Regions from separate parts of the Microbacterium petrolearium genome, predicted to be linked through region 2. Evidence: predicted binding sites of a transcription regulator. Region 2 holds the regulator's gene; the other holds the start of a gene.

Region 1 (15,657 bases), on a different contig from region 2:
CGCCACGAGCGTCGAGGAGAGCGTGCACGGCATCCGCGTGCTGAAGGCGTTCGGCCGCGGCGCGCACGCGCTGCGCAGCTTCACGCGGCAGGCCGAGAGCCTGCGCCAGACCGAGATGCGCAAGGCGCGCTCGATCGGCGTGATCGACTTCTGGCTCGTGCTCATGCCGGAGCTGTCGTTCGCCGCGAGCCTGCTCATCGGCATCTGGCTGGCCGCCGACGGGCAGGTCACGGTGCCGCAGCTCGTGGCGTTCTTCGCGATGGCCGCCACGCTGCGCTGGCCGCTCGAGTCGATCGGGTTCCTCTTCTCGTTCCTGCTCGATGCGCGCACCGCCACCGATCGCATCTTCGAGGTGTTCGACGCCCGCAACACGATCACCGATCCCGAGCAGCCGAAGACCATCGAGCGGGCACGCGGCGCCCTCGCGTTCGAGGGCGTGCACTTCCGGTACCAGGACGCCGGCGACGCCGAGCGCGACCTGCTGGACGGCATCGACCTGGCCCTCGAGCCCGGCGAGACGATGGCGCTCGTGGGGCTCACCGGTTCGGGCAAGACCACGCTCACGACGCTGCCGACCCGGCTCTACGACGTCACCGGCGGTCGCGTGACGCTCGACGGCGTCGACGTGCGCGAGCTGCGCCTCGCGGAGCTGCGCACCCACATCGCCACGGCGTTCGAAGACGCCACGCTCTTCTCGGCCACGGTGCGCGAGAACGTGCTGCTCGGCCGCGACGACCTCGACCCGGCCTCACCCGAGGCGGATGCCGTGCTGCGCGAGGCGCTGCAGGTGGCGCAGGCGTCGTTCGTCGACGACCTGCCCGAGGGCGTCGAGACGCAGATCGGCGAGGAGGGCCTCAGCCTCTCGGGCGGTCAGCGCCAGCGCCTCGCCCTGGCCCGCGCCGTCGCCGCCCGCCCCGCCGTGCTCGTGATGGACGATCCGCTGTCGGCGCTCGACGTCGAGACCGAGGAGCGCGTCCAGTCCGGGCTGCGTACCGTGCTCGACACGACGACGGCCCTCATCGTGGCGCACCGGCCCTCCACCGTCGCGCTCGCGGACCGCGTGGCGCTGCTCGAGGGCGGGCGCATCACGGCCGTCGGCACGCACTCCGAGCTGATGGCGCGCAGCGCGCACTACCGCTCCGTCATCTCGAGCTTCGAGCGCGAGGAGCGGGAGGAGCGGGAGCTCATGATGTCGCCCAACCCCACCTCGGAGCTCGACCTCATGGCCGTGCAGGAGGCGCTGTCCGAGCGAGAAGCCGGCGTGCCGGAGAAGGGAACCGAGCGATGAGCGCCACCGTGCACGGCGTCGGCGGCGAGGACCGCACCGACTACACCCGCGAGGAGTCCCGCGCCATCCGCCGCCGCTCGCTGCGGCTGCTGGGCTCGCTGCTCGCGCCGCTGAAGTGGCGCGTCGTCGGCGTCGCCGTCGTCGTGATCGCGCAGACGGCGCTGCGCGTGCTGGGCCCGGCGCTGCTGGGGCTCGGCGTGAGCACGGCACTGCCGGCCGTCACCGGCGAGGGCGACTGGACCGCGGCCTGGGCGATCGTCGGGCTGTATGTCGTCACGGCGGTCGCGGGCGCCGCGTTGCTCATGTGGTACGACGTGCTGACCGCGCGGGTGACGCAGAACGTGCTGCTCGACCTGCGCACGCGCATGTTCCGGCACACGCAGCTGCTCAGCCTGGAGTTCCACGAGACGTACACGTCGGGCCGGATCATCTCGCGGCAGACGAGCGATCTCGACACCATCCGCGAGCTGCTGGGAGGGGGCCTCACCGACCTCATCAACGGCGTGCTGTTCGGGCTGTTCACCTTCATCGCGCTGGCCGTCTTCGACTGGCAGTCCGGGATCATCCTGCTGATCGCGGGGATCCCGCTCGCGTTCCTGATGCGCTGGTTCTACCGGCGCTCGCAGGAGGCCTACCGGTACTCGCGCGTGGCCAGCGCCAAGCTCATCGTCAAGTTCGTCGAGACGATGACGGGCATCCGCGCCGGCAAGGCGTTCCGCGCCGAGGACCGCAACGAGGGGGAGTTCGGACGCCTGGCGGGCGACTACCGCGACGTGAACATGCGCTCGATCCGCCTGTTCGGCACGTTCGAGCCGGGCCTCATGGCCATCTCGGCCTTCGCCATCGCGCTCGTGGTGCTGTGGGGCGGGGTGCGCATCACGTGGGACCAGTTCAGCGTCGGAGCGCTGCTGACAGTCGTGCTCTACACGCGCAACTTCTTCCTGCCGCTGCAGGGCGTGGCGATGTTCCTGAACTCGTTCCAGTCGGCCGCGGCGGCGCTCGAGAAGGTGTCGGGCGTGCTCGAGGTGGAGCCGACCGTGCCCGATCCCGAGAACCCGCGCGCCCTCGAGCGCGCGCGGGGGCACCTGCTGCTCGACGACGTGACGTTCGCGTACGCGAACGGCCGCACGGTCCTGCCCGAGTTCACCCTCGACATCCCCGCCGGGCAGACCGTCGCGCTCGTCGGCACGACGGGCGCGGGCAAGTCGACGCTGGCGAAGCTCGTCTCGCGCTTCTACGACCCCAGCGCGGGGCGCATCACCCTCGACGGCATCGACCTGCGCGAGCTGGATCAGCGCGACCTGCGCCGCGCGATCGTCATGGTCACGCAGGAGGCGTACCTGTTCAGCGGCACGGTCGCCGACAACATCGCGCTCGGGCGGCCGGAGGCCTCGCTCGACGAGATCGTCGCGGCGGCCGAGGCGGTGGGAGCCGACGCGTTCATCCGCTCCCTGCCCGACGGCTACCACACGGACGTCAACAAGCGCGGCGGGCGCGTGTCGGCGGGGCAGCGTCAGCTCATCTCCTTCGCGCGCGCATTCCTCGCCGATCCGGCGGTGCTGATCCTCGATGAGGCGACCGCCTCGCTCGACATCCCGTCGGAGCGGATGATCCAGGACGCGCTGCAGACGCTGCTCGCCGACCGCACGGCCATCATCATCGCGCACCGGCTGTCGACCGTCGCGATCGCCGACCGCGTGCTCGTCATGGAGCACGGCCGGATCATCGAGGACGACACCCCGGACGACCTCATCGCGGGCACGGGCAAGTTCGCCCAGCTCCACGCGGCCTGGAAGCAGTCCCTGGTCTAGAACGGCGACGGAGTCTCGTGGGGGGAGGGGGATACGAGACCCCGCCGCCGGCTGGTGCCAGGGCGCGCGTCAGCGAGCGACCTGAAGCGGGATGGTGCGGAGAGGGGCGTCCGTGAGGCTCAGAAGCGGATCTCCGCGACCACCTCACCGTACTCGGTCTCGCCGACGGGGGAGAATCCGACACGGTGGAAGAAGGCCTCCGGCCCGCCCTCACCGGGCTCGTAGATCACGTTGATGTGGCTGAGGCCCCGGGAGCGCGCCTCGTCGATGAGCGACTCGACCGCGAAGCGGCCGATGCCGCGCCCCTGGTCGTCCGCGTCGACGTTGATGCGCCACAGCACCGAGTCGAAGTGGTCGACGGGCGCGTCGGGGTCGAAGTTGGCGCTGATGAAGCCCACGACCTCGTCGCCGTCGAGCACGACGCGCTGCCATGTCGTCCGCGGATCGAGCACCGTGGCGGCGATCCCGTACGAGACCGGCGCGAGGAACTGCTCCTGGCCCGGTCGCAGCGACAGGTTGTTGACCGCCACGATGGTCGCGGCGGAGAGCTCTTCGAGACGCAGGTCCGACATAACGACAGGCTAGGGCACGAACGACGGCCGCGGGTCGATGAGTTCGCTGGAAGTCAGTTCTGGACGGTGACCGGGGTGCCGACCTGCGCGAAGCGGTACATGTGCTCGGCGGCCGCGACCGTCATGTTGACGCAGCCGTGGCTCATGCGGGCGCCCGGCCCGAAGTTGCTGTGCCAGTACGTGCCGTGGAAGCCCTGGTCTCCGTTGTAGTAGGTGACCCACGGCACGTTGCCGGTGCAGTAGTCGAAGCGCCCGCCCGGCACGAAGTTGCCCTGGCTGTCGCACGATCCCATGTGCTGGATCGTGAGCTGCGCGTAGACGGAGTAGGTGCCGGTCTGCGTCTCGTAGGGTCCGCCCGTGCCGAGGGCGATGGGATAGGACGCCACGAGCTGGTCGTTCTCGTACAGGTAGGTCATGCCGTCGCTCTTGTCGACGAGGACGCGGCGGAACAGCTCCTGCGTCTGGAACGGCACGACCTCGCCCTGCAGCTCGAACGAGAGGTCGCCCTGCTCGAGCGAGGCGGCGATCTGCTCGGGCAGCCCGTCGGTGCTCGCGATCCCGAAGCCGTCCTGTCCCTCCTGGATCACGCGGAGGGCCTCGCCGGCGCCGTCGGTGACGACCTTCGCGTCGACGACGTCGCGGTTGACGCGGGCGGGGAGGTCGGCGATGGCCGCCTCGATCGCCGCCGTGTCGGCCTTGAGGACGAAGCCGCCGGTCTCCGGGTCGGCGTCGGGGACCACCCAGCTCGCGATCGTCGCCAGCGGGAGCTCCTCGGCGCGCGTCTCCTCGAGGTAGAAGCCCGCCGTCGCCGCCTGCTCGTTGAGCGATCCGGCGAACTCCTCGGCCGCCTCGGTCGTGACGGGCGCCGGCACCTCGGCGGCCTCGACCGAGACGGCGATCTGCTCGTCGCCGGAGGCGAGGGCGGCGGTGAGGTCCTCGGCGAGCGCGTCGAGGTCGGGGCCGGTGCCCGGCTCGGCGGGCACGGCGACGAAGGCCGCGCCGTCGAAGCTCACCTGCGCGTTGACCGGATCGGCGAACATCTCGGGCGCGACGCCCCTGAGGGCGTCGGCCGCGGCGTCGGCGTCGATCACGACGGCCGCGTCGGTCGGCTCGGGGTTCCAGGCGCCGACGTTCCACAGCGGGTGGTCGGCGAACGCCTGCTCGGCGGAGGCCTTCGCGTCGATCGAGGCGCCGACCTCGGCGCCGGTGAGCGTGACGCCCTCGACGGTGATCTCGGCGTCGGACACGCGCTTGGCGATGGCGTCGGCGGCCATGCCCACCGTGTGGAAGCCCACGGGGGCGCCGGCCACGACCACGCCGGGCGCGATGAGGATCGCGGCGGCGAACGCGGCGGCCGCGACGAGCAGACCGGCCGGGATGCCGATGCCGAGCCAGAGGCCCTTGCGGCTGCGGCGTGTCTGGGAATCGGTCGCGTCGTCCGAGACGCCGTCGATCGGCTGCTCGGCGTCGAGCGGCTGCTCGCTGTCGATCGGCTTGGTCGCCAGGTCGGTCATGTGTCCCCCTCGTGGTCCGCCGCCGCGCGTGGCGCGCGGAAGTGCACCGGTGGATCCATGGTAGGGCGGCATGTCTGCGCGACGGCAGGGGAAGGGATCACGAAATCGCGTCGATCCGGGCGTTCGGGCGCCCCGTACCCCGGACTGCCCGGGGGTCCGGTGGTCAGATGTGCTGCCACTCCGGCTTGTGGGCGTACGTGTAGCGGTAGTAGTCCGCGTGCCGCAGGCGGGAGGCGGCGGCCTCGTCGATCACGACGGTGGCGCGCGGGTGCAGCTGGATGGTCGAACCGGGCAGCGATGCCGTCAGCGGCCCCTCCACCGCCCCGGCGACGGCCTCCGCCTTGCCCTCGCCGAAGGCGAGCAGCACGAGCTGGCGTGCCTCGAGGATGGTGCCGAGCCCCTGCGTGATGCAGTGCGTCGGCACGTCGTCGATCGTGTCGAAGAAGCGCGCGTTGTCTTCGCGGGTCTGCTGCGTGAGCGTCTTCACGCGCGTGCGCGAGGCGAAGGACGATCCGGGCTCGTTGAACCCGATGTGCCCGTCGGTGCCGATGCCGAGCAGCTGCAGCTCGATTCCGCCCGCCGCCGCGATCGCCGCCTCGTATCGCTCCCCGGCGGTCTCGATGCCCTCGAGGGCGCCGCTGGGCACCTGCACGAGGGCGGGGTCGAGGCCCAGGGGCTCGACGCCAGCCGGCCTGAAGCGACCAGAGCATCTCTCTCGATGACGGCTGCGGTGGTCGCTTCATCTCCGCGTCCTTCGGCCGCTGAAGTTCAGCAACCGATCGGTGCGACGGAGAACTACCGCGTGAAGACCTTCCCGGGGTTGAGGATGCCCTGGGGGTCGAAGACGCGGGCGATCCCGCGCTGCAGCTCCCACTGATCCTCGCCCAGCTCGTCGGCCAGCCAGCGGGACTTCAGCACGCCGATGCCGTGCTCGCCCGTGAGGGTGCCGCCCAGGCGCAGCGCGGCGCGGAAGAGCTCGTCGGCCGCCCGCCAGATGAGGTCGGGCACCTGCGCGCCGGCGAAGACGAAGTTGGGGTGCAGGTTGCCGTCGCCCGCGTGCGCGACGGTGGGGATCGTGATGCCGTAGGCGCGCTCGATCCGCCCGATCTCCTCGAACATCTCGGGCAGGCGGCTGCGCGGCACGCAGACGTCCTCGATGAGGGTCGTGCCCATCGCGGCGAGCGAGGGGTGGAACGCGCGGCGGATCGCGAGCAGGCGCTCGCCCTCCGCGCGGTCGTGCGTGACGGCCACCGTGCCCCCGGCGCCGCGCAGCACCTCGGCGATCGCGTCGGCCTCGGCGCGCGCGGCCGGACCGTCGGTCTGCACGGTGAGCTGCGAGGCCCCGGGTGTGGGGCGCGGCAGGCCGAGGTGGGCGTGGATCGCCTCGAGCGAGGCGGCGTCGAGCAGCTCCATGATCGCCGGCTGGATGCCCGCCGACGTGACGGCCGACGAGCCCGCGGCGGCGGAGCGCACGTCCGGGAACGTCGCCGCGACCGTGCACACATCGCCGGGGACGAGGCGGCGCAGCTTGAGCGTCGCGCGGACGATGACGCCGAGCGTGCCCTCCGAGCCGATCAGCAGCGACGTGAGGTCGAGCCCGGTCACGCCCTTCACGCTGCGGTGGCCCATCGAGACGAGCCGGCCGTCGGCGAGGACGACGTCGAGCCCCAGCACCGCGTCGCGCACGACGCCGTACTTGGCGCACAGCAGACCGCCGGCGCCCGTGGCGATGTTGCCGCCGACCGTCGCGATGTCGCGGCTGGCCGGGTCGGGCGCCCACCACAGGCCGTGCTCGGCGAGCGCGGCGTTCAGCTCGGCGTTGAGGACGCCCGGCTCGACCACGGCGAGCAGGTCGTCGGGGCGCACCTCGACGATGCGCGTCATGTTCCGCACCGAGAGCGCGATCTCGCCCGCTCCGGCGTTCGCGGCGCCGGCCAGCCCCGTGCGGGCGCCCTGCGTCACGACGGGCGTGCCGGTCGCGGACGCGATCCGCAGCGTCGCCTGCACGTCCTCCGTCGAGGTGGCGTGGACGACGGCGAGCGGGCGGTCGGGAGCGGCGTGACCGGACCGGTCGGCCCTGGCCGCCTCGAGCGACGCCTCGGTCGTGTCGACCCGATCGCCCAGCTCGGCGCGCAGCAGCGCGACGACGTCGCTCATGCCCCCTCGCTCATGCGAGCGCGCGGCGACCGTGCAGCAGGCCGATCACCACGGCGATCACGCCGAAGCCGAGGCCGACCCAGCCGAGCCCCAGATCCCACATCGCCATGGTCGCCGAGACGAAGACGAGCAGCTCCACGAGCGCGCGCACGAACGGGTGCACCGCGAACACCGCCCTGGGCGAGACGAACAGCGCCCAGGCGAGGATCGCGAGGGCCGGGGCGAGCAGCCCGAAGAGGATGTTCCAGGCGACCGGCCACGCCAGGAGGCCCCATACGAGCAGGATCGCGAACGCGGCGAGCTCGGAGAGCAGGCGGAGCACGTCGAGCGCGGTGATGCGCGCAGCGGTGGCGCCGCCGCCGGGGGGCGAAGCAGGGGCGGACATGCGCTCCAGTCTACGTGGCGCGCTTCCGGGCGATCCGCGGTACTCCGCGCCAGCCGCCGCCCAGGCCCCATCGCTACGCTGGAGGGGTGACGCGATCTCCCGAACCGGCCGACTCCACCCGCAAGAAGGAGGGCCGCGCGACGCGCTACGCCTCGCTCGAGGAGGCGTTCCAGAGGCACGGCACGCCCGCCGCGAACCGTGAACTGATCCGGCGCATCGTCGACGGCATCGACGCCGCCGGCTTCGTCGGCTACTCGACCCACTTCCGCATCGAGCGGCGCGGCGGCTCGCCCGCGCTCGAGGTGCACCCCGGCTACACCAATGGCTTCCGCACCGAGCAGGAGATCGTGCGCCGCCTCGGCGACGACGTCGAGCGCTGGCCGAGCCGCCGCTTCCACGGTGCGTGGGGCGTGACGCACCCGGTCGCCGCCCCGGCGCCGGCCGCGAAGCCGGCGCGAGCGCCGCGCGCCGCGTCGCCGCGTGCCGCATCGGCACCCGAGGAGCCGCCGACGGTGTGCCCGACGTGCTTCATGGTGCTGCCCATGAGCGGCGTCTGCCAGAACTGCGACGCCTGATCGGCGCCCGCTGATCCGGACCCGCTGATCCGGGTCAGTTCTGCTCGACTCCGGGATCGGTGACGTCCACGTCGTCGGACTCCACCCGGGCGACGAGGTCGTCCATGGTCGGCGGATCAACCTCGATGCCGGCGTCCGACAGGCGGCGCTCGAGCGTGCTGCGCACGTCGCCGTGCAGCGTGTCGATCAGCATGTCGGCTCGCGTCTGGGCGACGATGCCGCCGATCCGCTCGTCGTCGTTCGTGTCGTGCGTGTCCTCGAGGGGCGCGTCCTGCGTGCCGTGGCCGCCCGGGCCGCGCTCCTCGTCCGCGCCCTCACCAGCCATCGGCATGCTCGTCCTCCTCGAATTCGTCCATCATCGCCTGCAACAGGGGATCGTCCAGCGGGGCGACGGGCGGAACCGTTCCGTTCGACATGCGGGCACTCCTCTCGTCCCCTCGGCGGACTCGCGCTCGCGCCGAGGTGCCGCCAGCTTCGGCGACCGTCTCATGATCGCCCGGTATCCCGGTCGGCACACGGGGCTTGACATCGCCGCGGGGCGACGCCCCGCACCCGGCGCGCGAGTATCCGGCGGCCGAGAGGGTGTCAACCCCCTGGAACCGCCGGCGCGGCCGGGCGACAGTGATGTCGGAGGTCGACATGGATACGGTTCATCAGCTGGATCTCGTTCCGCTCGGCGAGGATGCCTGGCGGCTCTGCGACCGCAGCGTCGATTCGTGCGACGCGACGAGCGTCGTGGCGTACGTGGAGCGACGGGATGACGGCTACGAGGTGGTGTGGGTCTCGACGCATCGGGGCGTCGAGCGGTTCACGACGATGGGGGACGCGCTGGAGCGCGCGGCGGAGGTGCTCTCCGCGGTGACGCCGCCGGGAGCGACGCGTCCGATCCCCATCCCGCATTTCGCACCGCGACCGGCAGCGCTCGCGGGGTGACAGGCGGGGGCGGCGGCCCGGGGTGCTCGACGGAGCGCGTCCCGGGCCGCCGGTCTGTGCGCACGATGCCTGCTTGACATCCGGTAGTACGGATGTTCGACTGGAGGCATGAGGTGGAGCGGGCAGCAGGTGAACGGATCTGCGGATCCGGCGCTCATCGGCCTGCAGGGCCTCGTCCGCTCCGTGCGCACGCCGGAGTTCGCGGGCATCACGTTCCACGAGGTCGCCGCGAAGTCGGCCCTCAACCGCGTGCCCGCGCAGAGCCCGATGCCGTTCTCGTGGACCGTGAACCCCTATCGGGGCTGCTCACATGCCTGTCTCTACTGCGTGCACCCGGACACCCTCGTGCTGATGGCCGACGGCCGCCAGCGAGCCATCCGCGAACTGCGCGTCGGCGACGAGATCGTCGGAACGCGCGTCGACGGCGCCTATCGGCGGTACGTGAAGACGGAAGTCCACGCCAAGTGGGCGAGCCGGAAGCGCGCGTACCGAATTGTGCTCGCCGATGGCACGGAGCTCATCGCCAGCGGTGATCACCGCTTCCTCACCGATCGCGGATGGAAGCACGTCATCGGCGCGACGAGCGGCGGCGAGCGGCGTCCTCACCTCACGATCCGCAACGCACTGCAGGGCTTCGGCCTCGGCGGTGCGGCGACAGCGGAGGGTCGCTGGACGTCGGCGGCGTTCCGGCGGGGGTATCTGACGGGGATGATCCGTGGCGATGGGATGATCTTCCACGGGCGGTACCGATACCCGCATCGCACGACGGAGCAGCATGCTTTCCGCCTCGCGCTGGCCGACACCGAGGCGCTCGACCGAACGAGGGAGTTCCTCGCTGCCGAGGGGATCGAGACGCGGACGCGTCCGTTCACCTCGGCCTCCGCACGTCCGATGCTCGCTCTTCACACGGGAAAGCGCGCGGACGTCGCCGCGCTCGAGGGCCTCATCCAGATGCCCGAGGGTCCCGATCATGACTGGCACGCGGGATTCCTCTCGGGGATCTTCGATGCGGAGGGAAGCTGCTCCGGCGGGATCCTGCGAATCAGCAACAAGGACGAGGGCATCCTCTCGGCCATGGTCGCCGCCTGCGACGCGCTCGGCATCCGATCGGTGAGGGAGCCGGTGGCGGCGAACGGCGTCAGCGTCATCCGTGTGGTGGGGGGCCTGCCGGCGCGTCGGAGATTCTTCGAGGCGACCCGGCCGGCGATCACCCGCAAGCTGGCGATTGCAGGCGATGCGGTGAAGACCGTGGCGGACCTCCGAATCGTGGCGGTCGAGGACCTCGGCGTGGAGATGGAGATGGTCGACATCACCACGGGGACCGGCGACTTCATCGCGAACGGCGTCATCAGCCACAACTGCTTCGCCCGCCGCACGCACACGTACCTCGAGCTGGATGCCGGGGCCGACTTCGACAGCCAGGTCGTCGTGAAGGTGAACGCGGCCGAGGTGCTGTCGGCCGAGGTGTCGCGCCGGTCGTGGAAGCGCGAGCTCGTGGCGCTCGGCACGAACACCGATCCGTATCAGCGCGCCGAGGGCCGCTACGCGCTCATGCCGGGGATCATCGCCGCGCTCGCCGAGAGCGGCACGCCCCTGTCGATCCTCACGAAGGGCACGCTGCTGCGGCGCGACCTGCCGCTGCTCGCGCGGGCCGCCGAGCAGGTGCCCGTCGACCTGGCGATGTCGATCGCGATCTTCGACGACGAGCTGCAGAAGGCCGTCGAACCGGGCACCCCGACGGCGGCGGCGCGGCTCGCCACCGTGCGCGCGGCGGCGGACCTCGGCTTCCGCGTCACCGTGTTCGTGATGCCGATCCTGCCCTGGCTCACCGACTCCGTCGAGCACCTCGACGATGCGCTGGCGCAGATCGCCGCCTCCGGTGCGCACCGGGTGGTGTTCGGGGCCCTGCACCTGCGCCCGGGAGCGCGCGAGTGGTTCTTCCAATGGCTCGCGCGGGAGCATCCGAGGCTCGTCCCCGTGTACCGGCGCCTGTACGGCGGGTCGTCGTACGCGTCGAAGGAGTACCGCACGTGGCTCGCGCGCCGCGTGCGCCCGCTCATCCGGCGCCACGGACTCGACGCCCGCGAGGACGACGACGCGCCGGACGCCTGGCGCGGCGCGCGCATGGTCGCGGCGCCGGCCACATCGCTGGGCCTGCCCGCCGAGACCGCGCCGACGCTGTTCTGAAGCCGTTCAGCGGAGGATAGGGGACCCCGTCGCGCGGCTGACGCCGCGCTCCTCCTCGAATCGCTCTGCCCAATGAACGAGATACGGGTGCGTCCTGGCGGACGCACCCGTATCTCGTTCGCGGAGGATAGGGGATTCGAACCCCTGAGGGCTTGCACCCAACACGCTTTCCAAGCGTGCGCCATAGGCCACTAGGCGAATCCTCCAGCGGCCCCCGAAAGGGCCTCGGAACATCCTACCCGGCGCCGCCGGGGCGGCCGAACCGCCCGAGCTCGAGCAGCCGGGGCGGGCTCAGCAGCGATCTGGGCGCGACGAGGGCGGCCGCGCGGGCGAGCGGCGACGGAAGGATCGCGCGGCGGACGGCGCGCAGCGGCGCGGACAGATCAGGCGTGGAGCGCGCTCCCGGCGGGCCGTAGCTGGCGGCCTCGATGCCGTCGACGAGGGGATCCAGCACCTCGGTCGAGAGCCCGGGGGCGGCGGCCACCCGCGCCGCCAGGGCGCGCGGGCTGTCGTGCGCGTGCACCTCCTCGCCGGCGTCGACGAGGGTGTCGGTGAGCTCGCGCCAGGCGGCGGGCGCGTCGCCCCGCGCGGCGGCGCGCAGCCGGCGTCCGCGGAGCACCGCGCGCGCCAGCCCCGGCACCGCGAGCAGCGCCGCGATGCCCGCCGCCCAGCCGACCGGGACGAGCCAGCCCCAGTCGTAGGCGGTCGATCCGTCGCCCGATCCGCCCGGCACATCCTCCGGCGGCAGCGACGGCGCGGCGCTCGTCGTGGGCGTCGGCAGGGCCGGCGCGACCGGCGTCGGCTGCGCGCCGGCGCCGTCGCCGGCGATGGCCTCGGGCAGGAACGACGTCGCATCCCCCAGCCCCGGCGTCGGCTCGAACGGCACCCAGCCGATACCGCGGAAGTACACCTCGGGCCAGGCGTGCAGCTGCGAGGCGCGCACCGTGTACACCGCCTCCTGCCCCAGCCACTCGCCGCCGCGCACGCCGGGGAGGTAGCCGACGACGACCCGCGAGGGCATGCCGAGCGTGCGTGCCATCACGGCGAACGTCGACGCGAAGTGCACGCAGTAGCCCTCCTGCCGATCCAGGAACGAGGCCATCGCGTCGAGGTCCGAGCCGTCGAAGCCGTCGTCCACGGGGGCGTCGAGCGAGTACGCGAACTCGCCGCCGCGGAACCAGCTCTGCAGCGCCACCAGCCGGTCGTAGTCGTTCTCCTCGCCGGCGACGACGCCGGCCGCGGCATCGGCGATGCGACCGAGCAGCGGGCTGCGGGGCAGCGAGAGCGTGTCTCCCGCGAGCCCCTCGAGGCCGGGGGAGGGGATCGTCGCCGTCGTCGCCTGCGCCGCCTCCCGCGTCGGACGCGGCACGACCGCGGCCGCGGTGTACGTCTCGCCCGCGGCCTCGCCGCCCGTCACGGTGCCGTTGGCATCCGCGAGCCGCCAGTCCCGCGAGACCCCGTCGAGCGCCGCGAGCGGATAGGGGACCGGCAGCAGCGGCCCCTCGAGGTTCAGCACCTCGATGTCGAGCGAGACGAGCTCCGAGCCCTCCGGCGCCTCGGCGTCGAGCGCGGCGGGCATCGCGTCGCCGACCGGCAGGGTCGCGCCCTCGTCGGGCTCCCATCCGGCCCCGCTGAACGACGACAGCGTCGCGACGCGGAGGTACGGCGCCGCCTCGCCCTCGTTCAGGACGTAGCGCAGCACGTCGGCGTCGCCGACGCGGCGCAGGTCGTCGCCCAGATCGAGGGACGCGTCGATGCGGGTGGGGGCACCGGGGCCGCGCAGCGAGCCGGTCGGCTGCGGCAGCAGCGGTGTGACGACGAGCGCCGCCACCACGGCGAAGGCGGCGAGCGCGGCGCCTTGCACGGGGCGGGCGTCGCCCGGCGAGCGGCGGCGCCGATCGACGTACAGCAGCAGCAGCGCGGCGCCGAGGAGGATGAGGATCTGCGGCATGCCCGTGCCGATGCCGGTGATCGCGGGCGGCAGGATCCACACGGCGACGGCGGCCGCGATCGCCGCCACGGGCAGCCGCACGGCGACCGCGAGCACGTCGAGCACGAGCGCGAGCAGTCCCGCCGCGGCGATGAGGACGAAGATCAGCGGGGCGCCGGGATCCACCGGGGCCGCGCTCTCGGTGAGCTGCGTCGTCGCCGCCGACAGCAGCGGCGGCATGTCGGTGAGCAGCCTCGGCGTCGGCACGACACCCAGCAGCGACGACGGACCGGGGAGCCTCCCCACCGCCGCGAAGAGGGTGTGGATCCCGGTCGTCGCGGCGATCCACGCCACCGCCTGGATCAGCGGGGCGAAGCGCGCCACGGGGCGAGCCGCGCGCGTGAGGGCACCCGCGGCCCACACGGCGAGCATGCACACGAGCGCACCGGTGAGCCAGGCCGGCAGGATGACCCCGGACAGCGGCAGCATCGCGGCCACGGCGAGCAGCAGGGATGCCAGGGATGCCGCCAGGCCACGGTCCCGCCGCGGGCGCGCCGTCGGCGGGGTCCGCGGCGCCGCGGGCGCGGGCGCGGCCGCGAGCAGCTCATCGATCGACACGGTCGCCTCCCGGTGCCGCCGAGAGGCGGTCGAAGGCCGCCGCCCAGGAGGCGGTCACGTCGTCTCCGAGGCGCGCGGCCGCCCAGCCGCCGTCGCGCAGGCGATCGAGGGCGTCGCGCTGCGGCGTCGGCGTGAGCAGCACGGGAAGCGACGAGTGACGGCCGAGGGCGTCGAGGTCGGCGGCCAGGCGATCGTCGGTCGACCCGCACACGACGACGAGCGGACCCGTCGAGGCCGGCAGCGCGAATCCGGCGCCGTGGCCGTCCCCGCCCGCGTCCGCGCGATCGGGCATCACGGTCGCGAAGGCGCGCTCCAGCGACTCGAGCACCGATCCGTCGGGAGCGGCGAGATCCGCGAGTGGCCGGCCGGCATGGTCCGTCACACGCACCGCGAACCCGTCGGTCACGAGGCGCCACGCGGCCGAGACGCAGGCCGTCACCGCCGCCTCGAACCCGGCGTCCTCACCCGAGCGCGCCTCGGCGGGCCAGCGCGGCGCCGCGAGGTCGAGCACGACGGTGGCCGACGGCACGGTCTGCTCCTCCTCGTCGCGCACCATGAACGATCCGCGGTGTGCGGAGGCGCGCCAGTGGATCCGCCGCATGGAGTCGCCGGGGGCGTAGGGGCGCGGAATGAGGTTGTCGCTGCCGCGACCGCGACGCTCCTCGGACGCGCCGCCGTCGCCGGCATCGCCGTGCGAGCGCGGCAGCGGCTCGAGCCAGCGCGCGCGGGGCACGACGAGCACGGGCGTGGGCTCGCCCAGCGACGCCGTGCGCCGCCACAGCCCGAACGGGTCGGTGGCCTCGAGCTCGAGCGGGCCGACGGGGTGCCGCCCGCGGCGCACCCCGGTCACCGCGTACGCGACGCGCGTCTGCGGGCCCTCGCCGCGCGGGAGCGAGCCCGAGGCGTCGCCGGTCAGTCCGGGCGGCAGGACGTCGCGCCACCGCCCGCGCGGCGCGCGTTGCGGCGGCTCCACGGAGACCCCCAGCTCGATCGTCGTCTCCGATCCGACCTCGACGGAGTCCTCGGACAGGCGCCTCGCGACCTGCACGCCGGGGCGCGCGTTCCTCGCGGCGAACCAGCACGCGGCCAGCAGCGACAGCAGCGCGACGCCGACGTACTGTGCCTCCGACGCCCCGAGGATCGAGGCGAGCGGCAGGCACGCGATCCCGACCGCCAGCACCGCCCACCCGCGCGGGGTCAGCGGCGACCCCGCCCGAGCCCCCCGACGTGTCGCCAAGGCTCAGCCCGCCACGGGCACCGGCACGGTCGCGGCGATCCGGTCGAGGATCGCCGGCACGGAGTCGGCCGCGCGGCGCGACTGCGTCGCGGAGCGCGCGGGGATGAGGCGGTGCGCCAGCACCGGGTTCAGCAGCTCCGTCACGTCGTCCGGCAGCACGTAGCCGCGGCCCTCGAGCGCGGCATTGACCTTCGCCGCGCGCACGAGCTGCAGCGTGGCGCGCGGGCTCGCGCCGAGGCGCAGCTCGGGGTGCGCGCGCGTGGCCTGGGCGAGGGCGACGGCGTAGTCCTCGATGGCGGGCGCGACGTGCACGGACCGCGCCCACGCGATGAGCGAGCGCACCTGGTCCGTCGTGACGACGGGGCGCAGCTCGTCGAGCGGATTGGCGGCGTCGCGCTGGCGCAGCATGAGCGCCTCGGCACGCGCATCCGGGTACCCCATCGAGATGCG
Region 2 (15,657 bases):
GACGGACGTCCCCGCCGAGCGCCGCTACGGCGCGGGCCGGATCGAGCCCCGGCGCTGACGCGGGGCCGCGTCTCGCGCGTGCCCGCCGGTGGAGTCGAACATCCGTACGGCGTGTTGTCGAACATCCGTTCTTTTCGCGCGTAGCCTCGTGCACAGGTGGACCCGGGTGCCGGGCCTTCCACAGTCCGCGGATCTCCCACATGCGATGTCGGAGGCCCCTCGTACCGTGGCAGACAGGCACCCAGCCACACGCCTTGTCGGAGAACCCGCTCGACCGAGCGGGTCGCGACAGCCTAGAGGCGGCGGAATCACGAGCAGAAGGAGCACGTCATGCCCTCAGCAGCAGATCGCGAGAAGGCCCTCGAGTCGGCCCTCGCCCAGATCGACCGGCAGTTCGGGAAGGGCTCGATCATGCGACTGGGCAGCGATGAGCGCGCCCCGGTCGAGGTCATCCCCACGGGCTCCATCGCCCTCGACGTCGCGCTCGGCGTCGGCGGACTGCCCCGCGGCCGCATCATCGAGATCTACGGGCCGGAGTCGTCGGGTAAGACGACGCTGACCCTCCACGCGATCGCCAACGTCCAGCGCGCCGGCGGAATCGCGGCGTTCGTCGACGCGGAGCACGCGCTCGACCCCGAGTATGCGAAGAAGCTCGGCGTCGACATCGACCAGCTCCTCGTCTCGCAGCCCGACACGGGTGAGCAGGCGCTCGAGATCGCGGACATGCTGATCCGCTCCGGCGCGATCGACGTCGTCGTCATCGACTCCGTCGCGGCGCTCGTGCCCCGCGCCGAGATCGAGGGCGAGATGGGCGACTCGCACGTGGGCCTGCAGGCGCGCCTCATGTCGCAGGCGCTCCGCAAGCTCACCGGTGGGCTGAACCAGACGAAGACGACGGCGATCTTCATCAACCAGCTGCGCGAGAAGATCGGCGTGTTCTTCGGATCGCCCGAGACCACCGCGGGTGGAAAGGCGCTGAAGTTCTACGCGTCGGTCCGCCTCGACATCCGCCGCATCGAGACGCTCAAGGACGGCAGCGAGGCGGTCGGAAACCGCACGCGCGTCAAGGTCGTCAAGAACAAGATGGCGCCGCCCTTCAAGCAGGCGGAGTTCGACATCCTCTACGGCACCGGCATCTCGCGCGAGGGCAGCCTGATCGACTTCGGTGTCGAGCACGGCATCGTCAAGAAGTCGGGATCGTGGTTCACCTACGACGGCGATCAGCTCGGCCAGGGCAAGGAGAACGCGCGCAACTTCCTGCTCAAGAACCCCGACATCGCGAACGAGATCGAGACGCGCATCAAGGAGAAGCTCGGCGTCGGCCAGAGCGGTGCCGCGGCCGTCGAGGCTCCGGCCGACGAGGTGACCGCGCGTCGCACGGCGTGAGGCCATGCGAGGCGACGACACGCAGGGAGCCGACGTGACGACGCAGCATGACGGGGGCGAGGACCTCGCCCCCGTCATCCCCCTCTTCGGCGCGGGCCGCGGGCGGTCCGGGAGTCGGACTGCGGGCGGCCGGCCGGGGGAGGAGCGGGCGCCGCACGCGGCCGGCCCGACCCACCCCACGCGCCGCATCCCGTCCGCGGCGTCCCCCTCCGGCGCCGGTCCGGAGGCAGACGCCGCCGACGGCGACGCGGACGCGGCCTGGCACACCACGTGGCGAGGCCTCGGAGCGGGGCGCCCGCGCCCGGTGCCGACCCTCGAGATCGAGAAGCGCGACGGGATGCGGCAGGTGCGCTTCGCGGACGCCGGGGCCGGGGACGAGGCCGGCGGCGCGGCCGCGGCGCCGCGTCGGCGCGATGCCTCCGAGCGCGATGCCTCAGAGCCCGATGCCTCGGAGCTCGCGGAGCGGGCCGAGCGCCGTCTCGTCCGCTCGCTGGGCACGCGGGGCCTGTCCGTGGTCGAGGCGCGCTCCCGCCTCGTGCAGGAGCTCCCGCGCGAGACGGCGGACGAGATCCTCGAGCGCCTGCAGCGGATCGGCGCGCTCGACGACGCGCGGCTTGCCGAGCAGCTGATCCACACGTCCCTTGCACGCAAGAAGCAGGGGCGGCGCGCCATCGCCCAGTCGCTGTCGACGCGGGGCATCCCGCGCGAGGTCATCGACGCGGCGCTGGCGGAGCTGCCCGACGACGACGCCGAGCGGGCACTCGAGTTCGCGCGCGGCAAGGCGCGGCAGCTGGCGCGCTACGACGATGACACCGCGCTGCGGCGCCTCGTCGGTCAGCTCGCGCGGCGGGGGTTCGGCGGATCCGTCGGGATGTCGGCGGCGCGGCGCGCGCTCCTCGAGGTCAGGGCCCCGTCCGGTGGGGCGCCGTCCGGTGGGGTCCGGTTCGAGTAGAGGCCGATGCCCGAGCACGGCCGAGACGTAGCTCGCAGCGGGCACAGCCAGGGAACGTAGAATGAGGCCGTCATGAGCACACCCTCCAGCGCCCCCACCCTCATCGAGCCGTCGACGGCCGCCGTCGGTGCCGACGGCCGGCCCCGTTCGTACGAAGTGCGCACCTTCGGCTGCCAGATGAACGTGCACGACTCCGAGCGGCTCTCGGGCTCTCTCGAGAGCGCGGGCTACGTGCGCGCCGCGGAGGGCGAGGACGCCGACGTCGTCATCATCAACACGTGCGCCGTGCGCGAGAACGCGGCCGGCAAGCTCTACGGCACGCTCGGCCACCTGAAGTCGCGCAAGGACAAGCACGCCGGCATGCAGATCGCCGTCGGCGGCTGCCTGGCGCAGATGGACAAGGAGACCGTGCAGCGCAAGGCGCCGTGGGTCGACGTCGTCTTCGGCACGCACAACATGGGGTCGCTGCCGCGCCTGCTCGAGCGCTCGCGTCACAACGAGGAGGCGGAGCTCGAGATCCTCGAGTCCCTCGAGACGTTCCCCTCCACGCTGCCGACCAAGCGCGACTCCGTCTACAGCGGCTGGGTGTCGATCTCGGTCGGGTGCAACAACACCTGCACGTTCTGCATCGTGCCCAGCCTGCGCGGCAAGGAGAAGGATCGTCGCCCCGGCGACATCCTGAACGAGATCCGCCCGCTCGTGGAGGACGGCGCGATCGAGGTCACGCTGCTCGGTCAGAACGTCAACTCCTACGGCGTCGAGTTCGGCGACCGCCACGCGTTCGGCAAGCTGCTGCGCGCCGCGGGAGAGATCCCGGGCCTCGAGCGCATCCGCTTCACGAGCCCGCACCCCGCCGCCTTCACCGACGACGTGATCGACGCGATGGCCGAGACGCCGCAGGTGATGCCGCAGCTGCACATGCCGCTGCAGTCGGGCAGCGACCGCATCCTGCGCGCCATGCGCCGCTCCTACCGCAGCGCGAAGTTCCTCGGCATCCTCGACCGGGTGCGCGAGCGCATCCCGCACGCCGCCATCTCCACCGACATCATCGTGGGCTTCCCCGGCGAGACCGAGGAGGACTTCCAGGAGACGCTGCGCGTCGTGGAGCAGGCCCGCTTCGCGAGCGCCTTCACCTTCCAGTACTCGATCCGCGAGGGCACGCCCGCCGCGACGATGCCCGACCAGGTGCCCAAGGAGGTCGTGCAGGATCGCTACGACCGCCTCATCGCCCTGCAGCAGCGCATCACGCTCGAGGAGAACGAGAAGCAGCTCGGCCGCGAGGTCGAGGTGCTCGTGTCCACGGGCGAGGGCAAGAAGGACGCCGCGACCCACCGCCTCACCGGTCGCGCCGAGGACAACCGCCTCGTCCACTTCGAGGTGCCCGCCGGATCCGACCTGCCCCGCCCCGGAGACGTCGTCACCGTGACGATCACCCACGCGGCGCCGTCCCACCTTCTCGCCGATGCGCCGGACGGCGCGCCGCTGCGCATCCGCCGCACCCGCGCCGGCGACGCGTGGGACCGCACTCAGTCGGAGTCGTGCGCCGTGCCGTCCGCCGACGGCCACGGCGGCGCCGCGTCCGGACCGGTGAAGCTCGGCCTGCCCACCCTGCGCGTCGGCGTCTGACGGCCCCGGTCGTCGGACCGAGTCCAGCAAGCGGAGACGCGGTGAGCGAGCCGAGGCCGTCGGGGCGCGACCCCGATGACGGGCCGCGCCTGTGGGCGGTCGTCGGCGCGACCGGGACGGGCAAGAGCGACCTCTCGCTCGACCTCGCCGAGGCCCTCGCGGCACGCGGACGCGGGGCCGAGATCGTCAACGCCGACGCCATGCAGCTGTACCGCGGCATGGACGTCGGCACCGCCAAGCTCTCCGTTGCCGAGCGGCGGGGCATCCCGCACCAGCTGTTCGACGTGCTCGAGGTGACCGAGGACGCCGCCGTCGCGCGCTACCAGGACGACGCGCGCGCCGCGATCGACGACATCCTGGCCCGTGGGCGTCATGCGATCCTCGTCGGCGGATCCGGGCTATACGTCTCGAGCGTGCTGTTCGACTTCCGCTTCCCGCCCCGCGACGAGCGGCTGCGCGCCGAGCTCGAGGCCGAGCTCGACCGCTCCGGCCCCGGCGCCCTCTACGACCGGCTCCGCGCCGCCGACCCGGCCACGGCCGAGCGGGTCGACCCGCGCAACGGCCGGCGAATCGTGCGTGCCCTGGAGATCCTCGCCCAGGGCGAGCGCACGCACGGCGCCGCGCTGCCCGAGCGGCCGGTGCCCTGGCGGCCGGCGGAGCTGATCGGCCTCACGATGGACCGCCCGGCGCTCATCGAACGCCTCGACCGGCGCGTGGAGCGGATGTGGGCGAGCGGCATGCTCGACGAGACCGCCCGGCTGCGCGAGCGCGGGCTCGAGCGGGGCACCACGGCGCGCCGCGCGATCGGCTACGCGCAGGCGCTCGCGCAGCTGCGGGGCGAGCTTGGCGAGGCCGACGCCATCGCCGAGACGCAGGCGCTCACGCGCCGCTACGCGCGCCGCCAGGTGAGCTGGTTCCGCCGCTACGCGGACGTGCGCTGGCACGAGGCCGGCCGCGCGGACCCCGCGGCCATCGCCGGCTGACCCGCGCCCTCCTCGCCCCCGTCCATGCGCGGATCCGTAGACTGGCGGGATGACGGAGATCGCGTTCACCAAGGGTCACGGCACGGGCAACGACTTCGTGATCGTCGCCGACCCGGACGGCGAGCTCGAGCTCAGCGACGACCAGGTCGCCATCCTGTGCGACCGCCGCTTCGGCATCGGGGCCGACGGCCTGCTGCGCGTCGTCCGCTCCGACCGCATCCCGGAGGGGGCCGCGGCCCTCGCCGAGGACGAGCATGCCGAATGGTTCATGGACTACCGCAACGCCGACGGCTCGAAGGCCGAGATGTGCGGCAACGGGGTGCGCGTGTTCGCCAAGTACCTCCTCGACGCGGGCCTGGCGACCCTCGACGCCGGCTCGACGCTGCCCATCGGCACGCGCGCGGGCGTGCGCGACGTCACGCGCAGCGAGACGGGCTTCCAGGTGGACCTGGGCCGCTGGCGCGCCGAGCCGGGGGAGCCGACGGTGCGCGCCCGCGGGATCGACGTGGCCAGGCCCGGGCTGGGCATCGACCTCGGCAACCCGCACGTCGTCGTCGCCCTCGCCTCCGAGGACGAGCTCGAGGCGCTGGATCTCACGGCGCGCCCCGTCGTCGAGCCGGTGCCCGAGCGCGGCGCCAACATCGAGTTCGTCGTGCCGCAGGAGCCGCTCGTGAAGGACGGCATCGGGCGCGTGCGCATGCGCGTGTTCGAGCGCGGCGTGGGCGAGACCCTCAGCTGCGGCACGGGCGTCGCGGCGACGGCCCTCGCCGTGCGCGAGTGGGCGGGGCCCACGGCGCCGAGCCATTGGCGCGTGGACGTGCCGGGCGGCACGCTCGCCGTGCGCATGTTCCCCGCCGAGGACGGCGAGCACGTCGCGCTGTCGGGCCCCGCCACGCTCGTCTACACGGGCACGGTCGCGCTCGCCTGACGGGCGGAACGCCCCGCGTCAGACCCCGAGCGTGTCGATCGGCGCCGTCGGGGGATTGCCGTGCCGGCGCACCTTGATCACGCGATAGCCCTTGCCCGTCGCGGTGCGGTGCACGGTGAAGCCGTCGTCGAACGTGGCGGCCAGCCAGCGCTGCAGGGAGTCCGAGCCGAGATCGCGCTTGACCACGAGGTAGGCGTCGCTGCGCTCCGCCAGCCGCGGGATCCACGTCTCCATCAGCTCGTGGAGCATCGACTTGCCGACCCGGATCGGCGGATTCGAGCGGATCGTGCGGAAGGTCACGTCGGAGGGAACATCCGCGGGCGTGACGGCGTTGATGTTCTCGAGGCCGAGCTCCTCGGCGTTGCGCCGCACGAGGTCGAGGGCGCGCTCGTTCACATCCACCGCCCACACGCGGGCGCGGGGCGACAGCGTCGCGAGCGTCAGCGAGATGGGCCCCCATCCGCATCCGAGGTCCAGGAAGTCGCCGCCCGCGGGCGGCTCCGGGGCGCTGTCGAGGAGGACCTTGGTGCCGGTGTCGAGACGTTCGGGACTGAAGACGCCGGCCGCGGTCGTCACCTCGACCTCACGGCCGGCGAGGGGGATGCGGATGCGCCGAAGCTTCTCGGCGCTGGCGGGAGCCTCGCTGAAGTAGTGATCTCCCATAGGCGGCCAGCGTACCGGAGTCGACGGTCCGCCGTAACGCGCAGTTCCTGCGCAGGACACCATCTGCCGCGATCGCGGCGGATCACCTAAGCTGAAGGGCTTGCACGTGCACGAAGACAGGGAGCACATGACGGAATCCACCTCGTCCGAGCCGGACACCACCTCGCGCCGCGACGACGCGACCGAGGACTCGATCGATCCGGTCGAGCGCGTGCTGGCGAGCGTCGATGCGCGCTCGGGGCTGCGCACCTTCGGCGGCGCCCAGGCGCTGCAGGACGACGCGACGGCCTACGGCACATCGGACGGCGAGCAGTGGGATCGCGAGGAGCGCGCCGCGCTGCGCCGCGTCCCGGGGCTGTCGACCGAGCTCGAGGACGTCACCGAGGTCGAGTACCGGCAGCTGCGGCTGGAGAACGTCGTGCTCGTGGGCGTCTACTCCCAGGGCTCGCTCGTCGACGCCGAGAACTCGCTGCGCGAGCTGGCGGCGCTCGCCGAGACCGCCGGCGCCGTCGTGCTCGACGGCGTGCTGCAGCGCCGCCCGCACCCCGACCCCGCGACGTACCTCGGCCGCGGCAAGGCCGAGGAGCTGAGGGACCTCGTGGCGTCCGTCGGCGCCGACACGGTCATCGCCGACACCGAGCTGGCCTCCTCGCAGCGCCGCGCGCTCGAGGACGTCGTCAAGGTGAAGGTGATCGACCGCACCGCCGTGATCCTCGACATCTTCGCGCAGCACGCGAAGACGCGCGAGGGCAAGGCGCAGGTCGAGCTCGCCCAGCTCGAGTACCTGCTGCCGCGCCTGCGCGGCTGGGGTGAGTCGATGAGCCGCCAGGCCGGTGGCCAGGTCGGCGCGGGCGGAGCGGGCATGGGCTCGCGCGGACCGGGTGAGACGAAGATCGAGCTGGATCGGCGTCGCATCCGCACGCGCATGGCGCAGCTGCGCCGCCAGATCCGCGACTTCGCGCCTGCGCGCGATGCCAAGCGCTCCGAGCGCAAGCGCAATACGATCCCGTCGGTGGCGATCGCGGGGTACACGAACGCCGGCAAGTCGAGCCTGCTGAACCGCCTCACGAGCGCCGGCGTGCTCGTCGAGAACGCGCTGTTCGCCACGCTCGATGCGACCGTGCGCCGCACGGAGACGAGCGACGGGCGCGTGTACACGCTCGCCGACACCGTGGGCTTCGTCCGCAACCTGCCGCACCAGCTCGTCGAGGCGTTCCGCTCGACCCTCGAGGAGGTCGCCGACGCCGACGTGCTGCTGCACGTCGTCGACGCGCACCACCCCGATCCCGCCGGGCAGATCGCCACGGTGCGCGACGTGATGGGCGAGGTGGGGGCGCGCGAGGTGCCCGAGATCGTCGTCTTCAACAAGGCCGACCTCGTCGACGACGACACCCGCCTCGTGCTGCACGGTCTCGAGCCGCGCGCGGTGTTCGTCTCGTCCCGCACGGGCGAGGGCATCGACGAGCTGCGCCGCGTCGTCGAGGACGCGCTGCCGCTGCCCGAGGTCGAGCTGCGCGCCGTCGTGCCGTACAGCCGCGGCGAGCTCGTCTCGGCCATCCACGAGACCGGCCAGCTCCTCGAGCGCCGCCACGAGACCGAGGGCACGTTCGTCCACGCGCGCGTCAACGCCCGCCTCGCGGCGGAGCTGGAGCCCTACACGCTCTGACCCCACACCCCCGCCGAACCCGCGCTCGTCCACCGAGCCCGCGCTCGATGCGGCGCGGGCTCGCCGATCGAGGGCGGGTTCGGCGGGGTGTCGTCAGTCCAGCTCGAGCGGCGGGGTGTCCGGGGTGGTGAAGCCGAGCACCTCGCCGAGGAACGCCAGCTCCGCCTCGAACGCGCGCTGCAGCGTGTCGGCGCGGCGGAAGCCGTGCGACTCGCCTTCGAACAGCAGGTACGCGTGCGGCACGCCGTTGGCCGCGAGCGCGTCGCGCAGCGCCTCCGACTGGCTCGGCGGCACGACGGGATCGTCCGCGCCCTGCAGGATCAGCAGGGGCGTGCGCAGCGTCTCGGGGCGCGACAGCGGCGACCGCGAGACGTACACCTCCTCGGCCTCGGGCAGGGGGCCGACGAGCCCGTCGAGGTAGCGCGCCTCGAAGTCGTGCGTGTCGGCCACGAGGCGGCGCAGATCCGCCACGCCGTAGCGGCTGATGCCCGCGGCGAAGGCGTCGGTGTCGGCGACCGCGCACAGCACCGTCCAGCCGCCCGCCGATCCGCCCTTGATCGCGATCCGGTCCGCGTCCGCGAGCCCCGCCTCCGCGAGCCCGCGCGCCGCGGCCGCCGTGTCCTGTACGTCGACGACGCCCCAGCCGCCGCGCAGCCGCTCGCGATAGCCCCTGCCGTAGCCCGTGGACCCGCCGTAGTTCACGTCGAGCACGCCGATGCCGCGGCTCGTGAAGTACGCCATGACGATCGAGAGCGTGCCCGAGACGTGGGTGGTGGGACCGCCGTGCACCAGCACGAGGTAGGGCGGCAGCTCGCCCTCGGGTGCGTCGAACTCGGGGCTCGTCGGCGGGTAGTCGAACGCGTGCACGGGACCGTTCGGACCGGGGCAGGTGATGGCGCGCGAGACCGGCAGCCAGGCGGGGTCGAGGTCGCCGACGGGCACGCCGCCCCGCACCGGCTCGATCGTGTGCGCGTCGACGTCGAGCAGCCACAGGCCGCCCGGCACGCGCGCGCCGGCGCCGGTCAGCAGCACGCGCTGGCCCCGCACGTCGCGCACGAGCACGCCGCCCGTGAGGGGCGTGTCGAGGGCGTCCTCGGCGCCGCACGTGGGATCGATCACGACGAGCTGATCCGATCCGTTCGTCTGCACCGCGAGGATCCGGCCGTCGGCCATGGTCGCGTACCAGCGCGCGCCGAGGTTCCACAGCGGCCCGCCCGTGTCGGCGTCGACCGTCATGATCGGCTCGGGCCCGACCGCCGACAGGCCGTCGAAGCGCGCCCAGTGCAGGTTCCAGCGCGCATCCTGCCCCGGGTGCGGGATGTCGGCGAGGAACATCAGCTCGTCGTCGCCCGTCCACTCGGGCTGCAGCGCCGAGACGGTGCCCGCCGCGGTGCGCCCGCCGGCGATCACCACGTGCTCGGTCACGCGGCCGCGCTCGTCGAGGCGGCCGACGCGCAGCTCGGCGGCGTCCCACGGCATGTCGGGATGGTCCCACGCGATCCACGCGATCCGATCGCCGCGCGGGGCCGGATAGGCGAGGAAGTCGCTGCCCGCCACGACGCTCGCGACGGCGGCCGCGTCGTGCGCGGCCGACCCGTCGAGGGGGATGCGCACGATGTCGCGCGCGGGCACCGGGGCGCCGGTGTGCGTCTCGCGCACGGCCCACAGCGCGCCCTCGGCGAGGGTGAGGTCGCCGAAGCACATGCCGCCGTCCGCCGGGGTGAGCGGCTCGGGATCCGTGCCCGGCGCGAACCTGTAGACGCGCTGGTCGGCGTGCTCGACGAAGTAGGCGACGCCGTCGTCGCCGGCGGTCCACGCACCGCCGCCGTACTCGTGCACGCGGGAGCGCACGCTCCAGGGGGCGGGCAGCAGCACCTCGGGCTCGCGGCCGGCCTCGCCGCGCATCAGGGCCGTGCGGCCGCGCTCGGCCGGCAGGCCCTCGCTCCACCAGACCTCGTCGCCCACGAAGCGCGCGCCGTCCAGGCGCAGCGATCCGCCGGCCACGTCGGCCGCGGTGATCGGCGATCGCCACGTGCCGTAGGGCGCGATCGTGCGGGCGGGGGCGGTCGCTTCGGAGGCCATGCCACCCACCGTAGGCGAGACGGCGGCGGGCCGCAGGGCGCCCGCCGGTGCGGATCAGACGGCGCGCAGCACGGCGACGACCTTGCCCAGCACGGTCGCCTCGTCGCCGAGGATCGGCTCGAACGCCGAGTTGCGCGGCAGCAGCCACGTGTGGCCGTCGCGCTGGCGGAAGGCCTTCACGGTGGCTTCGCCGTCGAGCATCGCCGCGACGATGTCGCCGTTCTCGGCGTTGTTCTGCGCGCGCACGACCACCCAGTCGCCGTGGCAGATCGCGGCGTCGATCATCGAGTCGCCGTTGACCTTGAGCATGAACAGCTCGCCCTTGCCCACGAGCTGGCGGGGCAGGGGGAAGATCTCCTCGACCTGCTGCTCCGCCGTGATCGGCACGCCCGCGGCGATGTTCCCGACGAGCGGCACCATCGCCGCGTCGCCGACGGCGGGCGCCGTGTCGGCCGGGTTCTCGCCCGACAGACCGGGCAGGTCGATGAGCACCTCCATGGCGCGCGTCTTGCCGGGGTCGCGGCGCAGGTAGCCGCTGAGCTCGAGCTGGCCGAGCTGGTGCGTCACGCTCGAGAGCGACTTCAGCCCGACGGCGTCGCCGATCTCGCGCATGCTCGGCGGGTAGCCGTGGCGCTGGATCGAGCGCTGGATGACCTCGAGGATGGCCATCTGCTTCTCGCTGAGGTTCCGGCGACGCCGCGTGCGGGGCTTGTCGTCGGTGCCGGCGATGTCGGCCGCGGCGTCGCTCATCTGTGCTCCTCGTTCGGATGTCGGAGGTCCGTGATTACGTGACCCTCGACCTCGAAGGTAGCCGATTCGTCGGGGTCTTCGGGAGATTTGTTCGAGCGTGTCCCGGCGGATCCGATGTCGGATGTCGGAGATAGCGTTGACATGTTCGAACCGTCGAACGTATATTCGGTACAGAGCTTCGCATCCGGCCTCCCGGCCGAGCGTCGGATGCGAAGCCGCCCAGACAGAAGGAGCACGACATGAGCACCGCCATCCTCACGGCAGCGGCAGCCCCCTCCGCGCCCCGCACCCGGCTGCGCCTCACGGTGCGCGGCCGCCGCGTGCTGGCGGCGCTGGCGGCCGCCCCGGTCGTCGCGGGTCTCGCGGCGGCCGTGCTCGGCGGCGGCGCGGCCCTGGCATCGGGCGAGGCGGGCGCCGACGCCTCGGCGTTCCACCTCGTCACGGTCACCGCGGGCGATTCGCTGTGGAGCATCGCGCAGGACGTGGCGCCCGGTCACGACCCGCGCGACGTGGTGTACGAGCTGAAGCGGCTCAACAACCTCGCCGGCGGGCTCGTGAGCCCCGGCCAGCAGATCGCGGTTCCCGCGGGCTACGCCGACTGAGCGGGGGCCGGGGCGGCATCGTCGTCCTCGCGATGACGGGCACGGCGATCGTCCGGCATCGAGGGGCCGCTCGGATCTAACATGGAGGGCGTGACCTCCGACCCGGCGAATACCTCGATCGCTCCCGCGATCACCCTCGACGACCTGCCGCTCCGCGCCGACCTGCGCGGGCAGACGCCCTACGGGGCGCCGCAGATGGCGGTTCCGGTCGCGCTGAACGTCAACGAGAACACGCATCCGGTGCCCGACGATGTCGCCGACGACATCGCCGACGCCGTCTCGCGCGCCCTGCGCGACGTGAACCGCTACCCCGACCGCGAGTTCACCCAGCTGCGCGAGGGATTCGCCGACTACCTCGGCCACGGACTCGTGCCCGAGCAGCTCTGGGCGGCCAACGGCTCGAACGAGGTGCTCCAGCAGGCGCTGCAGGCCTTCGGCGGGCCGGGGCGCTCGGCCTTCGGCTTCGCACCCACCTACTCGATGTATGGGCTGCTGGCCCGCGGCGTCGGCTCCGACTGGGTGACGGGCGAGCGCGGCCCGCGCTTCGAGATCGATCCCGAGGACGCGGCCCGTCAGGTCGCCGACGCGCGGCCCGACGTCGTCTTCCTCTGCGCGCCCAACAACCCCACGGGCACGCCGCTGTCGCTCGACGTCGTCGAGGCGGTCTACGACGCCACCGACGGGATCGTCATCGTCGACGAGGCGTACCGCGAGTTCGCGCCGCGCGAGGAGCCGTCGGCCCTGAGCCTGCTGGAGGGGCGCCCGCGCCTGGCCGTCTCGCGCACCATGAGCAAGGCGTTCGCCTTCGCCGGCGCGCGCGTCGGCTACCTCGCCGCCGATCCCGCCTTCATCGACGCGCTGCGTCTCGTCCGGCTGCCCTACCACCTGTCCGCCCTCACGCAGGCGGCGGCCTCCGCGGCCCTGCGCCACGCCGACACGATGCTGCGCACGGTCGACGAGATCGTCGAGCAGCGCGACCGCATGTCGGCCACGCTCGAGGCGCTCGGCTACACCGTCTACCCGTCGTGGGCGAACTTCGTCCTGTTCGGCGGGGTGACCGATCCCTCGCGCACCTGGTCGGCGCTGCGCGACCGCGGCATCCTCGTGCGCGACATCGGCATCCCCGGCCACCTGCGCGTCACGGCGGGCACGGAGGACGAGACGACGGCGTTCCTCGAGGCGCTCGCGGAGATCGGCAACTGAGCCGGGATCCCGCCCCGCGCAATAGACTCGAGGGTATGACCGCAGCCCGCACCGCCCGCCGCAGCCGCTCGACGAGCGAGTCGTCCGTCGAGCTCGAACTGGACCTCGACGGCACCGGCGCGAGCAGCATCGACACGAGCGTGCCGTTCTTCGACCACATGCTCACGGCGTTCGCGAAGCACTCGCTGACCGACCTCACGGTGAAGGCGAGCGGCGACACGCACATCGACGCGCACCACACCGCCGAGGACGTCGCGATCGTGCTGGGGCAGGCGATCCGCGAGGCGCTCGGCGACAAGTCGGGCATCTCGCGCTACGGCGACGCGCTCGTGCCGCTCGACGAGGCGCTCGCGCAGGCCGTCGTCGACATCTCCGGGCGGCCCTACCTCGTCCACACCGGCGAGCCGGCCGGATTCGAGCAGCACCTCATCGGCGGGCACTTCACGGGATCGCTCGTGCGCCACACCTTCGAGGCGATCGCGTTCAACGCCGGCCTCACCGTGCACGTGCGCGTGCTGGGCGGCCGCGACCCGCATCACATCGCCGAGGCGGAGTTCAAGGCGCTCGCGCGCGCGTTCCGCCAGGCCAAGGCCCTCGACCCGCTCGTGACGGGCGTGCCGTCCACGAAGGGCGCGCTGTGACCGACGCGGCTTCCGCCGGCCAGGAGCGGCCGCTCGTCGCGGTCCTGGACTACGGATCGGGCAACGTCCACTCCGCCGTCAAGGCCCTGCAGGCGGCCGGCGCCGACGCGCGCCTGACGAACGACCGCGGGCTCGTGCGCGATGCCGACGGCCTGCTCGTGCCCGGCGTGGGCGCGTTCCGCGCCGTCATGGAGCAGTTGAACGCCATCCGCGGCGGCGAGCTGATCGAGCGCCGGCTGGCGGGCGGCCGGCCCGTCATGGGCATCTGCGTGGGCATGCAGATCCTCTTCGAGCGCGGGATCGAGCGCGGCGCCGACACCGAGGGCCTCGGGGAGTGGCCCGGCGTCGTCCGCGAGCTCGATGCGCCCGTCGTTCCCCACATGGGCTGGAACACCGTCGAGGCGCCCGAGAGCTCCGTGCTGTTCCGCGGCATCGGCGAGGAGCGGTTCTACTTCGTGCACTCGTACGCCGCGCAGGAGTGGACGCTCGACGTGCAGCCCCCGTTCCCCGAGCCCGCCGTCACGTGGGCCGCGCACGGCGGGCGGTTCATCGCCGCCGTCGAGAACGGCCCGCTCTCGGCCACCCAGTTCCACCCCGAGAAGTCGGGCGAGGCCGGCATCCGCCTGCTCGCGAACTGGGTCGGATCGCTGCGCGGCTGATCCCGCGCGCGGTCCCGATCCGCGCCCTCCCCGGGCATCCGCGCCGGAGTTCGCGCTCGATTGGATCGATCGGCCCGGCGCGCGTACCCTCAGACATCGTGCGTTCCGGCGGTAGCGTCCCGCCCGCACAGGGAGATATGAACGATTTCGCGTCCACACCCGGACTGATCCTGCTGCCCGCCGTCGACGTGGCCGGTGGCAAGGCCGTGCGCCTCACCCAGGGCGAGGCCGGAGCCGAGACGAGCTACGGCGACCCCATCGAGGCCGCGGAGCAGTGGGCCGCGCAGGGCGCCGAGTGGATCCACCTCGTCGACCTCGACGCCGCCTTCGGGCGCGGCAGCAACACCGCCGTGCTGCGCAAGGTGCTCAAGCACGTCAAGGGCGTCAACATCGAGCTCTCCGGCGGCATCCGCGACGACGCCTCGCTCGAGGCGGCGCTCGAGAGCGGCGCGCACCGCATCAACCTCGGCACGGCCGCGCTCGAGAACCCCGAGTGGACCGCGTCGATCATCGGCCGCTACGGCGAGGCCGTGGCCGTCGGGCTCGACGTGCGCGGGACCACGCTGGCCGCCCGCGGCTGGACGCAGGAGGGCGGGGACCTCTGGGAGGTGCTCGACCGCCTCGAGGACGCCGGCTGCGCGCGCTACGTCGTGACCGACGTGACGAAGGACGGCACCCTCAGGGGCCCGAACCTGGAGCTGCTGCGCGAGGTCGCCTCGCGGACGGACAAGCCCGTCATCGCCTCCGGCGGCGTCTCGAGCCTCGACGACATCGCCGCGCTGCGCGGTCTCGTGCCCGAGGGCGTCGAGGGCGCGATCGTGGGCAAGGCGCTCTACGCCGGCGCGTTCACGCTCGCCGAGGCGCTCGACGTCGCCACCGACTGAGATCGTGCACGACCACGGCGGCGCGCAGGGCGGAACGGGGGATCCGTCGCGCGCCGACTCCGCCGGCGTTCCGTGGGAGGGCCGCACGTTCCGCGCGAACCCGGCCGCCGGGGACGACGGATCGGCCGACCCGCGTCTGTGGGAGGCGCTGACGCGCTTCCGCGACGGCTCGGGCGATCCCGTCGCGGTCGTCGACGCGCTGCGCGAGGCGCGCGTGCTCGTGCCGCTCGTGGCCGAGAAGGGCGACGAGGGCGTAGGCGCGCACGGGCTCGCGGTGGACAAGACGCAGGAGCTGTCGATCGTCACGGTCGCGGCCCCCGACGGCCGCAGCGTGCAGCCGGTCTTCTCGAGCGTCGACACGATGCGCCGGTGGGACGCGAAGGCACGCCCGATCCCCGTCGCCGGCACGCGCGCCGCGCTCGCGGCGGCGGGGGAGCAGACCGACCTCGTCGTGATCGATCCCGCCGCCGACACCGAGTTCGTCGTGCGCCGGCCGGCCGTGTGGGCGATCGCGCAGTCGCAGCCGTGGGAGCCGGCGTGGACGAGCCCCGAGGTCTACCGGGGCCTGCAGGAGTCGATCGGCCAGGAGCTGGCCGTGCTCGACCTCGCCGTCGAGCCGGGCGACCCGGCCG

Evidence for each region. The regulator LexA, encoded in region 2, represses DNA repair genes until DNA is damaged. The targets are predictions, from matches to a motif close to TCGAACANNTGTTCGA.
Region 1: the regulator LexA is predicted to act here: its motif matches at 9,320-9,335, upstream of ACYVJ0_RS03230 (intein-containing Rv2578c family radical SAM protein).

What each region holds. Positions count from the first base shown of each region.
Region 1 is NZ_BAAGRQ010000002.1:248,644-264,300, forward strand. It holds gene ACYVJ0_RS03180 (ABC transporter ATP-binding protein) at 1-1,288, shown strand, start outside; gene ACYVJ0_RS03185 (ABC transporter ATP-binding protein) at 1,285-3,099, shown strand; gene ACYVJ0_RS03190 (GNAT family N-acetyltransferase) at 3,219-3,671, opposite strand; gene ACYVJ0_RS03195 (L,D-transpeptidase family protein) at 3,725-5,185, opposite strand; partial or broken gene ACYVJ0_RS03200 (glucosamine-6-phosphate deaminase) at 5,349-5,867, opposite strand; gene ACYVJ0_RS03205 (FAD-binding oxidoreductase) at 5,981-7,342, opposite strand; gene ACYVJ0_RS03210 (YrdB family protein) at 7,353-7,727, opposite strand; gene ACYVJ0_RS03215 (hypothetical protein) at 7,814-8,302, shown strand; gene ACYVJ0_RS03220 (hypothetical protein) at 8,337-8,633, opposite strand; gene ACYVJ0_RS03225 (hypothetical protein) at 8,927-9,235, shown strand; gene ACYVJ0_RS03230 (intein-containing Rv2578c family radical SAM protein) at 9,344-11,422, shown strand; tRNA gene ACYVJ0_RS03235 (tRNA-Ser) at 11,544-11,628, opposite strand; gene ACYVJ0_RS03240 (transglutaminase family protein) at 11,658-13,970, opposite strand; gene ACYVJ0_RS03245 (DUF58 domain-containing protein) at 13,957-15,150, opposite strand; gene ACYVJ0_RS03250 (AAA family ATPase) at 15,211-15,657, opposite strand, start outside.
Region 2 is NZ_BAAGRQ010000008.1:100,104-115,760, forward strand. It holds gene ACYVJ0_RS08440 (DUF3046 domain-containing protein) at 1-58, shown strand, start outside; gene recA (recombinase RecA) at 331-1,386, shown strand; gene ACYVJ0_RS08450 (regulatory protein RecX) at 1,421-2,338, shown strand; gene miaB (tRNA (N6-isopentenyl adenosine(37)-C2)-methylthiotransferase MiaB) at 2,411-3,964, shown strand; gene miaA (tRNA (adenosine(37)-N6)-dimethylallyltransferase MiaA) at 4,006-4,947, shown strand; gene dapF (diaminopimelate epimerase) at 4,997-5,875, shown strand; gene ACYVJ0_RS08470 (class I SAM-dependent methyltransferase) at 5,894-6,538, opposite strand; gene hflX (GTPase HflX) at 6,666-8,204, shown strand; gene ACYVJ0_RS08480 (alpha/beta hydrolase family protein) at 8,298-10,286, opposite strand; gene lexA (transcriptional repressor LexA) at 10,341-11,036, opposite strand; gene ACYVJ0_RS08490 (LysM peptidoglycan-binding domain-containing protein) at 11,276-11,638, shown strand; gene ACYVJ0_RS08495 (histidinol-phosphate transaminase) at 11,729-12,841, shown strand; gene hisB (imidazoleglycerol-phosphate dehydratase HisB) at 12,877-13,482, shown strand; gene hisH (imidazole glycerol phosphate synthase subunit HisH) at 13,479-14,141, shown strand; gene priA (bifunctional 1-(5-phosphoribosyl)-5-((5-phosphoribosylamino)methylideneamino)imidazole-4-carboxamide isomerase/phosphoribosylanthranilate isomerase PriA) at 14,279-15,025, shown strand; gene ACYVJ0_RS08515 (SseB family protein) at 15,030-15,657, shown strand, end outside.